3 regions of the Thioalkalivibrio sp. AKL9 genome follow, and region 2 is predicted to be linked to each of the others. Evidence: predicted binding sites of a transcription regulator. Region 2 holds the regulator's gene; each other region holds the start of a gene.
What was found. Region 2 encodes FliA, which starts transcription of late flagellar genes. Its sites were predicted from a motif close to GCTAAAGTTNNNNNNNNNNCNGCCGATA; they were not measured.

Region 1 (4,277 bases), on a different contig from region 2:
CTCTCGGCGACGCACGTTCAGGAGGCTATTGCCGGGCGCGAGGACCCCACGGCATGGCCGTTCCCGGACCTGGATGAGCTGTGGTCCGGTCTGCCCGCCGGCAACGGATAAAGGAGACGCTTCGCCGCCGCCGGTGGCGGGTCGTCAGAACAGGCCGCAGGCGGGTCCTGTGCGCGCCGAGCGGACGCTGCGAATGTCCGGGTGGGCGCGCAGGTCGTCCATCATTTCGCTATACAGGCCATCCGGGACATCCCGTGCGAAGGTGATGTCGACTCTGCCGCTGCGGCGCATGTTGTAGGCCGTGAAGGCGTCTGCATCGTAGTCGAACAGGATGTGGGATAGCGCGTCTTCGGAAGCGCGCGCCTCGGGGGTAGTCGCGTGAGAGGTGGTGGCGCAGCCGGTCAGGGCCAGCGTTAGCGAGAGAGCGAGGATCAGTACGGAGAGCGAGAATCGAGTGTTCATGGCAGGACCTCCATGCCGTAAGCGATTAACTTGGCGGTTCCCGGGCTGTGCGGCTTTCCTGCGTTATCGGACCGGAAGTGGCAATTAAGGGCCATTTTTTGATCCTTGTGCCCTGCCATTGCTGTTTTTTATGTCAAAACCAGAAGGAAAGCAAGGGTTACATGGAGCCGCGTCTCCCTACCCGAACAGGCGAAGGACGAGCTGGGGTGCTAGGTTGGCCTGGGCAAGAATGGCGACGCCGGCCTGCTGGAGGATTTGGGCACGGATCAGGGCGGCGACCTCGGCGGCGTAGTCGGCATCGAGGATGCGGCTGCGCGCCGCCTGGAGGTTTTCGCTGCCGATGCCGAGATTGTCGATGATGGATTCCAGGCGGTTTTGCACCGCACCCAGGCGGCTGCGGCGGGCGCTGATCTGGTCCAGTGCATTGTCCAGGCGGGCGAGGGCGTCGCTGGCGCCCTGCGCGGTGTCGAGGTTGAGCGTGGCGAGACTTCCGTCCACGGCGCGGGTGGCCGGCATGCCCAGCACATCGAGACCGGCGTTGCCGCTGATGGTGATGGTCTTGCGTGCGGTGATGTCCAGGCGGCCGTCGAGGGTGGCGGAGGCGCGGCTTGGGCCTCCGAGCTCGCGATTGATGGCGATGGCCAGTGCCGCGGCCGAGTCGTAGTCGCCGTCGGGCACACCGATCTCTGGCCCGTCGCCGATGCGGATCTGGAAGTCGCCGGAGACCGTGAACGGGCCGTTGGCAAACAATGCCGCCAGGTCACCGGAACGACTGATCGCGACCGCACCGAGCTGACGCGTGCGCATGCCGTCGCCGAGATCCACCGCCAGGGTCTGCCCGGCGTTGGCGCCGACCTGGAAGAAGGCGGTGGCGGCGCTGCCATCTAGCAGGGTGCGGCCGTTGAAGGTGGTCTGGGTGACCACCCGGTCGGTCTCCGCCAGCAATTGCTGGGCCTCGCGGTTGACGGCCTGACGGTCAGATGCGGAGAGGGTGCCGTTGGCGGCCTGCAGGGCCAGTTCGCGTATCCGTTGCAGGTTGCCGCTCATGGAGCCGAGCGCGCCCTCGGCGGTGCGGGTCAACGCGATGCCATCCTGCGCGTTGCGCATGGCCTGGTTGAGGCCGCGAACCTGGGTGGTGAAGCGTTCGCTGATGGCCAGTCCGGCGGCATCGTCGCGCGCCGAGTTGATGCGGCGCCCGGAGGCCAGGCGTTGCAGGGCAACCTGCAACGCACCCTGAGAAAGGCGCAGGTTGCGCTGGGCGTTCAGCGACAGGAGATTCGTGTTGATCACCTGAGACATTATTGTCGGGTCTCGCGGCCCGTCACCGGACCGACCTGTACCCGGTGCCATGCCGACGGGATCATGCAGCCGGAATTCACCAGCTACAGGGCGTTAACGGCTGTCTTGAGCCGAACTTTAGGGTTGGGTCGCCCGATCCCGCTCCATGATGGCCCGGGCCCGTCGGGTGTGCCGTTACGGTCGGGTGGCGTCGGGTTCCGACCTGTTCGGTGTGCCCCATAGCGCGTGCAGGCGTTCCTCCCGGCCACAATTGGCCACGTAGTCGGCGTAGCGTTCCGGGTGGCTGCGGTAGTAGTTCTGGTGTTCGTCCTCGGCGCGATAGAAGGGTGCAGCGTCCCGTATGCGCGTCACCACCGGTTGGTCGAAGCGGCCCGAGCGGTTCAGCTCGGCCCTTGAGGCTTCGGCGATGGCGCGCTGGGCGGCATCCTGCGGAAAGATGGCGGTTCGATAGTGGGGCCCGCGATCACAGAACTGCCCGTGCGGATCCAGCGGGTCAATGCTGCGCCAGAAGGTCTCCAGGATCTCGCTGAAGTCGATGCGCTCGGGGTCGAAGAGGATACGCACGGCCTCGACGTGGCCGGTGCGCCCGGTGACCACCTGCCAGTACCCGGGATCGAGGGTATGGCCTCCGGTGTAGCCGAGCTCGGTTTCAAGCACGCCTTCCAGCGCATCGAAGGGTGCCTGCATGGACCAGAAACAACCGCCGGCCAGCACCGCCTGTTTGGGCTCGTCGGCCTGCGTCAGGGCCGGCGCCGAGAACAGGAGCAGGGCGGCAAGCCAGAGTGTGCGAGCGAAGGACATGATGCCTCACGAATGCATGCGAGCCGATCGTCAGACCTCGGCCCGCGCTTAAGGTGCCCGGCCCGGCAGATGCGGACGTTGGGGTCAGTCCCTACTGGTCATCGCGAGGGATGGAGGATATGGACTCGACCACGAAGTTGGCGCCGCTACAGAACATCCGGTGGTGCTGGCCGATGACTTCCTCGCGGGAGTGGCCTACTGTCTTGAGGAAGAGCTTGTTGGTCGCGAGGATCTGGCCGCGCGGGGTGAACTCGATGTAGGCGACGGCCTCCCGAATCGCGTCGAGCACGGCCGTGTCGGCGGTTCCCGTAGCAGGATGGGCAGTCGGCGAAGCGGCGGGGCTGGAGAGCATGGCGAGCTCCGTGAGACAGGTTACGGTAGGGGCCGTTGAGAACAATGTACATGAGCTGTACAAGATCAGTACAGAGGTTTCCTGTTAGGAGCGATGCAATGGGTAATTGGGCAAAAATCGGGGTGCCAGCCGCCGCCTTCTGGCTGGGATTCTCGGTCCTGTTGGCCGGGTGTGGGGGGACCTTCCCGCAGCCCGGTCCGGATCCGGAATTCGACGACGGACTGAGCGCGGAGGCCCTGTTTCAGCGAACGCTTGCGGCCCACGGCGGGGACCTGCGCAAATACCCGGGCGATCTGAACCAGGCGACCGATGGCGAGTGGGGGCGCATGATCCAGCGCCTCCAGCCGCTGGTGGCCGACGGCAAATACCGCGGCCAGGGCGAAGAGCGTTATCGCCCCGCCGATGATGTGTATGCGGTCCACTACACCGGTCCCGAGGGCACGAAGAGCGTCTTTCGCCACGGTGACGAATTCCGCTTGTATTACGATGGCGAGCGCAGTTCGGACCGCGACCGGATTCGCGCCAGCGCGATGACCACGGACGCCGGCGAGCTGTTCCACTACGGTCCGAGCTTCGTCAAACACCGGGCGACCGCCATGGAGCGGCTGGCGGACCAGCGCGAGGGCGGTGTGAACTACCGCCGGGTACTGGCCACCATCGAGCCGGGGTTCGGCGAGGCGGACGAAGACCGGGTGGTGATGTGGATCCACCCCGAAACCGACCTGCTTTATCGCGTGCATGTCACCCTGAACGGCTTTGGCCCAACCCAGGGTGCCCACGTGGATACGACCTTCCTGGAGTATGCGGAGATCGAGGGGTACACCCTGCCCACGCGCTTCGAAGAACGGGTGCGCGGGCCATTGCGGCTATTCGTGCACGAGTGGTGGGTGACCGGTCGGGACAGCGGGCGCGGCTGGGCGACCGCGGATGTCCGTGGGCCCGGTTTCTCGGGGGCGGCGGCGGCCGCCGCGGCTGACGCTGCCGCCCCGTAAGGGCTGTTCGGGTATGCCATCATCGGCCCGCCATGAACGAAGTGAGCCGACCCAAGGCCCGAACCACGGCCGACTTGCCGATCCCGAATGACCCCGAGGCCCCGGCCCCGGATGCGCCGGCGGACGCAGATTGCTCGTGGGGTAGCTGTGCGGCCGAGCCCTACTGGCTGGAGGTTGCGGAAGCGCTCGAATCCGTCCCCGATGGGATGCCGGGCAAGCCACCTTCCTGAAGGCGCCGGACCACGGCCAGTGCCGTGCCGCGGCTGTAGTCGTGGATCTTCCAGTGATCCGGCATCCAGCCGACCAGGAAGCGGTAGAAGTCGGCCTGGGCAATGGGAAACAGCGCACGCCACTCGTGCTCGATGGCGTCG
Region 2 (4,277 bases):
GCGCGCGGTGGAGGAGGAGTCGCTGTTCGCGCATCTGCCGCCGGATATTCGTGCCGAGAGCTGGTTGGTTGTGTCGGCCACGACCCAGGGCAGTACCTTGCGGCGGGTGCTGGACGCGTTTCGCAAGGCGGATCCCTCGGCGCTAGTGCTGACCAAACTGGACGAGGCAGAACAGCTGGGCGAGGTCCTGTCGGTCCTGCTGGACCAGCACCTGGGGCTTGGGTTCGTAAGCGATGGCCAGCGCATCGCCGAGGATTTTCACCGGGTCGATACGGGGTATCTGACCCGCCTGGCACTGGACGACGATGCCGAGGGTGCGCGGGCGGGTGGCAATGCCCGCGAGACCTGGGCCGCCGAACGGCTGGCCGAAATGGAAGCGCCGCGACGCTCGCGCTCGCCGCTGCGCCCGGCGCAGGGGGCCGAGCCGGCCACACTGGAACTGATTCAGCCGGTTGGAAAGGGGCGTTATGCCACGCACTAACAAGCCGTTGAAGGTCATTGCGGTCGCCTCGGGCAAGGGCGGCGTGGGCAAGACCAACGTGTCGGTCAATCTGGCGGTCGGCCTGGCCCGGTTGGGCCGCGAGGTGATGCTGTTCGATGCGGATCTGGGCCTGGCCAACGTGGACCTGTTGCTCGGGATGCGCCCGGAGCGCACCCTGCACGACCTGGTGACCGGCGCGGTGGACAGCCTGGACGATGTCCTGGTTCAGGGGCCGGACGGGGTGAAGGTGGTCCCGTCGGCCTCCGGTATCGCGGCGATGGCGAATCTCACGCCGGCCGAGCACGCGGGTTTGATCCATGCCTTCAGCGCCTACCGCAAGCCGCTGGATGTCCTGATCGTGGACACTGCTGCAGGCCTGCAGGAGTCGGTGACTTCGTTCTGCCGGGCGGTACAGGAGACCCTTGTGGTGGTCTGCGACGAGCCGGCTTCGATTACCGATGCCTATGCCCTGATCAAGGTGCTGCATCGTGACCACGGGCTGCGGCGTTTCCGCATGGTCACCAACATGGTCAGCGGACGCGAGGGTGCGGAGCGGCTGATGCAGAAACTCAATACCGTCTGTGGCAATTACCTGCCGGAGGTGGTCCTGGATCTGGCCGGCTATATCCCGATGGACGAACATCTGCGCAAGTCCGTGCAGAAAAGGGCACCGGTGGTTCAGCAGTATCCCGGCAGTCCGGCCGGCAAGGCGTTTGCCGAACTGGCACGCACGGTGGACCGTTGGCCGGTTGGTGGGGGTGACCACGGGGGCGTCGGGTTCTTCGTGGAACGAATGCTGCAGAGTGCATGATGACGACGCGTAATCGACTTTCCGGCTACCAGGCGACGTCCACCGCGACCGGTGGACACGAGAAGTTGATTGCCGATCACGTTGAACTGGTGCATCGCATCGCGCACCACCTGATGGCCCGTCTGCCGGCCTCGGTCCAGGTCGATGATCTGATCCAGGCCGGCATGATCGGCCTTCTGGAGGCGGCGCGGCAGTTCGAGGGCGGGCAGGGGGCGACCTTTGCCACCTACGCCGGAATCCGCATCCGCGGTGCGATGATCGACGAATTGCGTCGCAGTGACTGGACGCCGCGTTCGGTGCATCGCAACAGCCGGCGTATTGCCGCCGCGATCCAGAGTGTCGAGGCCCGCGAGGGGCGTGCGGCGCGTGGGAGCGAAGTGGCGGCCGAGCTGGACGTGGCGATCGATGACTATTACGACATGCTCAAGGACCACGCCGGGGCCCATCTGTTTGCGCTGGACGATCTGGGTGGCGGGGATGACGGGGCCGATCGTGTGATCGAGGGGCAGGAAGTCTCTCCGTCGCGTAGCCTTGAGGCTGGCGAGTTTCGCGAGGAGTTGGCCGAGGCCCTTGGGGATCTGCCTGAACGCGAACGCCTGGTGCTGTCGCTGTATTACACCGAAGAACTGAATCTGCGCGAGATCGGGGCTGTTCTGGGCGTGACCGAGTCGCGCGTGAGCCAGATTCGCAGCCAGGCGGTCATCCGGCTGCGCGCGCGCATGGGGTCGTGGCTCGAAGACGGCGCGGCTTTGCAGTTATTCTAAAACTCACCTTACGAATCCCGGAGTGACGTGTGGACAAGGGAATGAAAATTCTCATCGTGGACGATTTTTCCACGATGCGGCGCATTATCAAGAACCTCTTGCGCGATCTTGGCTTCAATAATACGCAGGAAGCCGACGACGGCAGCACCGCGCTGCCGATGCTGCAAAATGGTGACTTCGACTTCCTGATTACCGACTGGAACATGCCCAACATGCCGGGCATCGACCTGCTGAAGGCCGTCCGGGCGGATGCCAACCTGAAGTCGATGCCGGTGCTGATGGTGACGGCCGAGGCCAAGCGCGACCAGATCGTGGAGGCTGCGGAGGCAGGTGTGAACGGTTACGTGGTCAAGCCGTTTACCGCCGAAACGCTGAAGGAAAAGATCGACAAGATCTTCGAACGTATTGAAGCACAGGGCTAAGCATCGCCCAGTGATTAATACGGACGACGTCCGTCTCGCTTGCGCGGGTGGACGTGACCCGGCTCCTTCGGCGCCGTACCAGCAAGAGGCTCCTCATGACTGAACAGGAACACCCCCCACGCGACGGCCAGCTCGAGCTGGCCCGGCAACTGGTGCAGACGCTCGAGGCGGGCGACGACGCGGCGGCACGCGCGCTGGTGCAGGATCTAGCGCGTCCATACGACCGCGAGCTCTTCGACGAACTGGGCAAGCTGACGCGCGACCTTCACGAGGCCTTGCAAAGCTTCCGTGGCGACTCGCGTCTGGTAGAGCTGACCCAGGCGGAGATCCCGGATGCGAAGGAACGCCTGAACTACGTGGTCACCATGACCGAGCAGGCCGCGCACGCCACGATGGGCGCCATCGAGTCGAGCCTGCCGATCGCCGAGTCGTTCAGCCAGCAGGCGGCCGACTTGACCGCCAAATGGACGCGCTTTCGCAACCGGCAGCTCTCGGTGGACGAATTCCGCGATTTCGCGCGTGAGCTGGACAGCTTTTTCGGGCAGGCGGGCGAGGACGCCGAGGAATTGCGGCGGCTGCTCTCCGAGGTGTTGATGGCACAAAGTTATCAGGACATTACCGGCCAGGTGATTCGCCGCGTGATCCAGCTGGTGACCGACCTCGAAGAGAACCTCGTTACCCTGATTCGGCTCTCCAGCGGGCGCATGGAGCAGGTCGAAGCGGCCGAAGCGTCCCTGGAGCGTGGCGAAGAAGACCGCGAGGCGGACCGCAAGGGCCACGGCCCCAGTGTGCCCAAGACTCAAGATTCCAGCGCAGATGTCGTTCAAGGACAGGACGAGGTGGACGATCTGCTATCAAGCCTGGGCTTCTAGCAGTGCCCCCCATACGACTGGCGCCACGGGACCGGAGAGACTGAATGGCCATCGACCCCAATGACGAAATCCTTCAGGACTTCCTGATCGAGGCCGGGGAACTGCTGGAGGGGCTCAACGAGCAACTCATCGACCTGGAACAGAATCCGGACGATCGGGATCTGTTGAATGCGGTCTTTCGAAGCTTCCACACCATCAAGGGGGGCGCCGGGTTCTTGAGCCTGGATCCGCTGGTGACGGTGTGTCATCACGCCGAGGACGTCTTCAATCTGCTGCGCAACGGCGAGCGCCGGGCCGATAGCCATCTGATGGACACCATGCTCCGCGTGCTGGACTCCCTGAACGTCATGTTCGGGGATCTGCGCTCCGGCGTGGACCCGACCCCCGCCGATGCCGCGGTGGTCGAGGACCTGCGGCGCATGGCAAAAAACGAAGACGTGGCCGGAGATACCACCACGGCGCCGCCCGCGCCTGAACCGGAGCCCGTCCCCGAGCCACAGGCCTCGGCCCCCGGCGACGCCATGGTGGGCGGCGGGGAGGAGATCACGGACGACGAGTTCGAGGCCCTGCTGGATACGTTGCATGGTGACGGTGCCCCGGCACCCGTGGACGCGGCTGTGTCGGGCGGCGCCGGGGCCAGCGATGACTCGGGCGGTGATCTGATCAGCGACGACGAGTTCGAGAATTTGTTGGACGAGTTGCAGGCCAAGGGCGGGGGTCCGGCATCGCCCGAACCGGCTGCGGACGCCCCTGCGGATCCACTGCCGACCGAGCCCGCGGCCGCGGCGCCCGAGCCGGAAAAAGCAGTAACGCCGGAGCCGGCTGCCGCCGGTGGGCAGGGCGGTGGTGGTGCCCGCGCCGGCGGGGCCGAGGCCGGGGGGCGCCCGGCTCCACAGGGCGAGACCTCCGTGCGTGTGGATACCGAGC
Region 3 (4,277 bases), 210 kb from region 2:
TGTGAACATGAACCCGCAGATCAAGGCCCTGCGTGATCGCATGGACATCGTGGTGGCGACGCCGGGGCGTCTGCTAGATCACGCCAATCAGAAGACCATCGACCTGTCCGGTGTCGAGATCCTGGTACTCGACGAGGCCGATCGCATGCTCGACATGGGCTTCATCCGTGACATCAAGAAGCTGATTGCGATGATGCCGAAGAACCGCCAGAACCTGATGTTCTCGGCGACCTTCTCCGACGAGATCCGCAAGCTGGCCAACGGCCTGCTGAACAACCCGGCGGAGATCGACATCGCGCCGCGCAACACGACCGCCGAGGGCGTGAAGCAAAGCGTGCACCTGGTCGAGACCAGCCAGAAGCGCGAGCTGCTGAGCCACCTGATCCGCACCAACAAATGGGAACAGGTGCTGGTGTTTACCCGCACCAAGCATGGCGCCAATCGCCTGGCCGAGAAGCTGTCGAAGGATGGCGTGCGCTCCGAGGCGATCCACGGCAACAAGAGCCAGGCGGCGCGTACCAAGGCGCTGAAGCAGTTCAAGTCCGGCCAGGTGCCGGTCCTGGTAGCCACGGATATCGCTGCGCGCGGGCTCGACATCGACCAGCTGCCGCAGGTCGTCAATTTTGAGCTGCCGAACGTGCCGGAGGACTACGTGCATCGCATCGGTCGCACCGGGCGTGCCGGCTCCGACGGCGCCGCGCTGTCGCTGGTGGACGGTGAGGAGATCAAGCTGCTGAAGGGCATCGAACGCCTGATTCAGCGCCCGATCGACCGTATCGAAACCGAGGGCTTCGCCACGCCGAAGCCGGCTGCCAATGACGGCAACGGCAATCGCCGTGGTGGTCCGGGTGGCAAGCCGGGCGGAGGCGCCCGTAGTGGCGCCCCGCGCAACGGTCGCGGTGGCAAGCCCGGTGGGGGTCGCGGCGGCAACGGTCGCCCGTCCGCCAACGGCAACCGCGCGGCTCGCAGCCGGTAAGCGGACCCGCTAACGCAGTACCGCGAACCCGCGGTCCCGAGTCTCGGGCCCGCGGGTTTTTTGTGTATGGGTATCGGGGGTGAGGCGAGTGCCTGCTCAAGGGCTTTATTCACCACGAAGCGCACGAAGAAGGTCAAGGCCAAAGGCCTATCAACTCAGAGGACACAGAGAAAGGACGAATTCTGTCCGGAACGTCTGTTAGCCATGGCCGCTGGCCCGACCGCTGAAACCAAGCGAGCCCCCTGCTTCAAGTTGAAAGCCTTTCCATCCTCTCCGTGAACTCCGTGTCCTCTGTGGCGCAATCGCCCTTGATCTTCTTCGTGTCTTCATGCGCTTCGTGGTGAGACGATTTCCTGATTAGCGATAAGAGTCAGCCAGTGCCGGGGGGCCTTTGGGGGGGCGTGCATGGCCCGCCCCGGGGCACTTGGATCCAGGCCTTGTTGGGGATGTCACCATCGCGGAGCGCCTTACCCCTGCCTGGTCATCCCGGCCGGAGCGAAGCGAAGAGCCGGGATCTCCCCCGTCGGGGCAACCCCCAACCGCAGAGATCCCGGATAACCGCTACGCGGTTTCCGGGATGACCAGGCTGGGGGCGGCTGGAAACCCGGGCCGGCACGGTCATTGGGCCTGGCTGATGATTGTTGCTAATCAGGAGCGATTTTTGGCTTGTGGTGGGACCTGGGGTTGACCCGGATCAAGACGATAGGGGCGGGGCGGATGGATACTGTGTCGGGCTCAAGACCGGGACCGGCTGGTCGTTAAGGGACGGAAAGGAGGGCGTCGATGAAGATTGGACCGTTGGGTGGGCTGCGACTGAAGCTGATTATCCTGGTGATCGTGGTGAGCACCGTGCCGTTGTCCATCATGGGCGGCGTGACCTTCCACACCATGAAGGGTGATCTGGCCGCGGGTGTGGACGCGGCGCTGGTGACCCAGTTGTGGTGGCTGCTGTGGGTGCTGTGGATCGTCGCGTTCGTGGTGGCGCTGGGTATTGGCTGGTTCTACGCCAATGTGCTGACGCGCCCCATGGAGCGCCTGGCCGAGGGGCTGGAGGCGATCGGCGAGGGCCGAGCGGATCTCGGGCACCGAGTGGAGGTGACGACCGACGACGAGATCGGGCGCACCGGCGCGGCCTTCAACACGGTGATGGGCCGGCTTTCCGGGCTCATTCGCCAGGTTGCCGACGCGGCGGACGGGATTGCCGCCTCGGCGCGGCAACTGGATGGGCGCAGCAATGAACTGACGCGTGCCACCCACGAACAGCGCGGTGATGTGGAGCAGGTGGTCACGGCAATGAACCAGATGTCTGCCACGGTGCAGGAGGTCGCCAACAACACGCAGAGCACGGCCGAGAGCGCGGGGCAGGCGACGCGTGCGGCGGAAGGCGGGCGCACCGTGGTGCAGGCGACCCAGGGTGCGATCAACACGCTGGCCGGCGAGATTCGTCAGGCGAACAATGTGATCGTGGAGCTGAAAGGGGACAGCGACAACATCGGCACGATCCTGCAGGTGATCGAGGAGATCGCCGAGAAGACCAACCTGCTGGCGCTCAACGCGGCCATCGAGGCGGCGCGGGCCGGCGAGGCCGGGCGGGGCTTCGCGGTGGTGGCGGACGAAGTGCGCCACCTGGCGCAGCGCACGAACGACTCGACCGGGGAGATCCGCGAGATCATTCAGCGCCTGCAGGGCGGGGCTACCCGTGCGGTGCAGGCGATGGAGGTCAGCCAGCAGCATGCGGAGACCTCCGTGGCGAAGGCGGGCGAGGCCGGCGAGACCCTGGAGTACATCCACGACTCGGTGACCGCCATCGACGACATGACCCGCCAGGTGGCCAGCGCGACCGAGGAGCAAAGCCAGGTGGCGGAAGAGATCAACCGCAACATCCACCACATCAACGATATTGCCGTGCGCAACGCCGACGGGGCGAACGAGATGCAGCAGGCGGTGGAGGCGCTGGAGGCCTTGGCGCAGCAGCTACAGGGCGAGGTTGCGGGGTTCCGTCAACAGGCGTAACGGCCGAGCCAGGCGCAGCGCAGGTTCGGCTCGCCATCCTGGGAAACCGGGGGTGGTGTGTTGTGACGCCGGATAAGCGACCGCAAGGCCTTGCAACGGGGCTTCAGAAGCCCCGGCGCAGGGCGTCGAAGCCCAGAGCGACGTCGTCGGGGTCGGCACCGGGCTCGATGCGCAGGCGTTCGCGCACCATGTTTCGATCGATGTGGGATTCTTCGATGGCGGTGCCCGGCAGACGGTAGAGCCACCAGGCCAGCGCCGCCTGGGTGCGGGTCTCCGACCAGGGTTCCAGGTCGGTGCCGATCCGCTCGGCGTGGGCGCCCAGCTCCTCGTTGAAGAACGGTTCCAGCCGGTCCAGTGCCGCGAGCGGGTCGGGCATCTCCGGTCGCTCGCCGTCCAGTGCCTCCGTGGCGCGCGCCAGCTCCTGGCGGGCGATCTCCGGCCAGATCTGCGATGGCAGGTAGCCCTCCATCGCCGGGCGACCCGCCGCGGTGATGCCGTGCAGGTAGCCCTGTTCGGTCTGCAGGTAGCGATCCAGCGCCCGAAGGGCCTCGTGTGCCCACTCCAGTGTGTCCCTGTCTTCCAGCACTCGCGCCATGTTGGCGAGGGCGGCGATCGCCTGGCCCGAGGTGTCGGCGTAGGTGTTGCGGTCGACCTGCGGCGGGTCGGTTTGCGTGCGCGTCTCCGGGTCCAGCTGGTAGTAGTCGCGGTCGGCGTACTGGCTGTTGCCGAAGCGCAGCTGGCGGCTGTCCCACAGGTGGTCTTGCAGGTAGTCGCGGATGCCGCGGGCGATCTCGGCGTAGCGTTCGTCGCCGGTGGTGTCATGGGCCTCGGAGAACAGCCACAGGAACGCCGCGTTCTGGTCCAGGCGCTTGGAGGTCTCCAGTGCCAGGACGGGGTCGCGCTGGTCCGGATCGTGAAAGAAGAAGAAGCCGCCTTCGACCTCGTCGTAGAGGTCCTCCGCGATCTGGTCGAGGAGCCCGGGCATGCGATCCTGCCAGTCTTCGGCGGTGAGCAGGAAGCGATAGGTCCAGGGCTGCGGGCGCTTGCTGAGGGTGCCGAAGGTGGCGCTGCCGCTCAGGCGGTCGGCGCGGGCATCGTAGACCTCGTCGAGCATCTCCATGAAGGCTTCAAGATCGTCGATCGCGGCATCGTCCGGCGTGATCTCGCGACCGGTGACCGAGAACATGTCCCGCTGGGCCACCAGGATGTTCTGCAGGTCGCGGGCATTCACGTGACCGGTAAAGCGGGTCAGCATCTCGTCCTCGTGATTCACGATGACCACGAAGGG

Region 1: a site for FliA is predicted at 1,856-1,883, ahead of D573_RS0108765 (flagellin). Genes of this name have one in related genera too.
Region 3: a site for FliA is predicted at 1,710-1,737, ahead of D573_RS0103815 (methyl-accepting chemotaxis protein). Genes of this name have one in related genera too.

Annotation. Positions count from the first base shown of each region.
Region 1 is NZ_KB905110.1:42,342-46,618, forward strand. It holds gene D573_RS0108755 (HD-GYP domain-containing protein) at 1-111, shown strand, start outside; gene D573_RS0108760 (hypothetical protein) at 145-462, opposite strand; gene D573_RS0108765 (flagellin) at 640-1,761, opposite strand; gene msrA (peptide-methionine (S)-S-oxide reductase MsrA) at 1,936-2,562, opposite strand; partial or broken gene D573_RS0108775 (PAS domain S-box protein) at 2,708-2,914, opposite strand; gene D573_RS0108780 (hypothetical protein) at 3,013-3,906, shown strand; gene D573_RS0108785 (phosphotransferase) at 4,067-4,277, opposite strand, start outside.
Region 2 is NZ_KB905104.1:150,122-154,398, reverse strand. It holds gene flhF (flagellar biosynthesis protein FlhF) at 1-481, shown strand, start outside; gene D573_RS0102885 (MinD/ParA family protein) at 468-1,292, shown strand; gene D573_RS0102880 (RNA polymerase sigma factor FliA) at 1,289-2,056, shown strand; gene cheY (chemotaxis response regulator CheY) at 2,098-2,478, shown strand; gene D573_RS0102870 (protein phosphatase CheZ) at 2,574-3,350, shown strand; gene D573_RS0102865 (chemotaxis protein CheA) at 3,395-4,277, shown strand, end outside.
Region 3 is NZ_KB905104.1:355,941-360,217, reverse strand. It holds gene D573_RS0103820 (DEAD/DEAH box helicase) at 1-976, shown strand, start outside; gene D573_RS0103815 (methyl-accepting chemotaxis protein) at 1,760-2,989, shown strand; gene D573_RS0103810 (DUF255 domain-containing protein) at 3,093-4,277, opposite strand, start outside.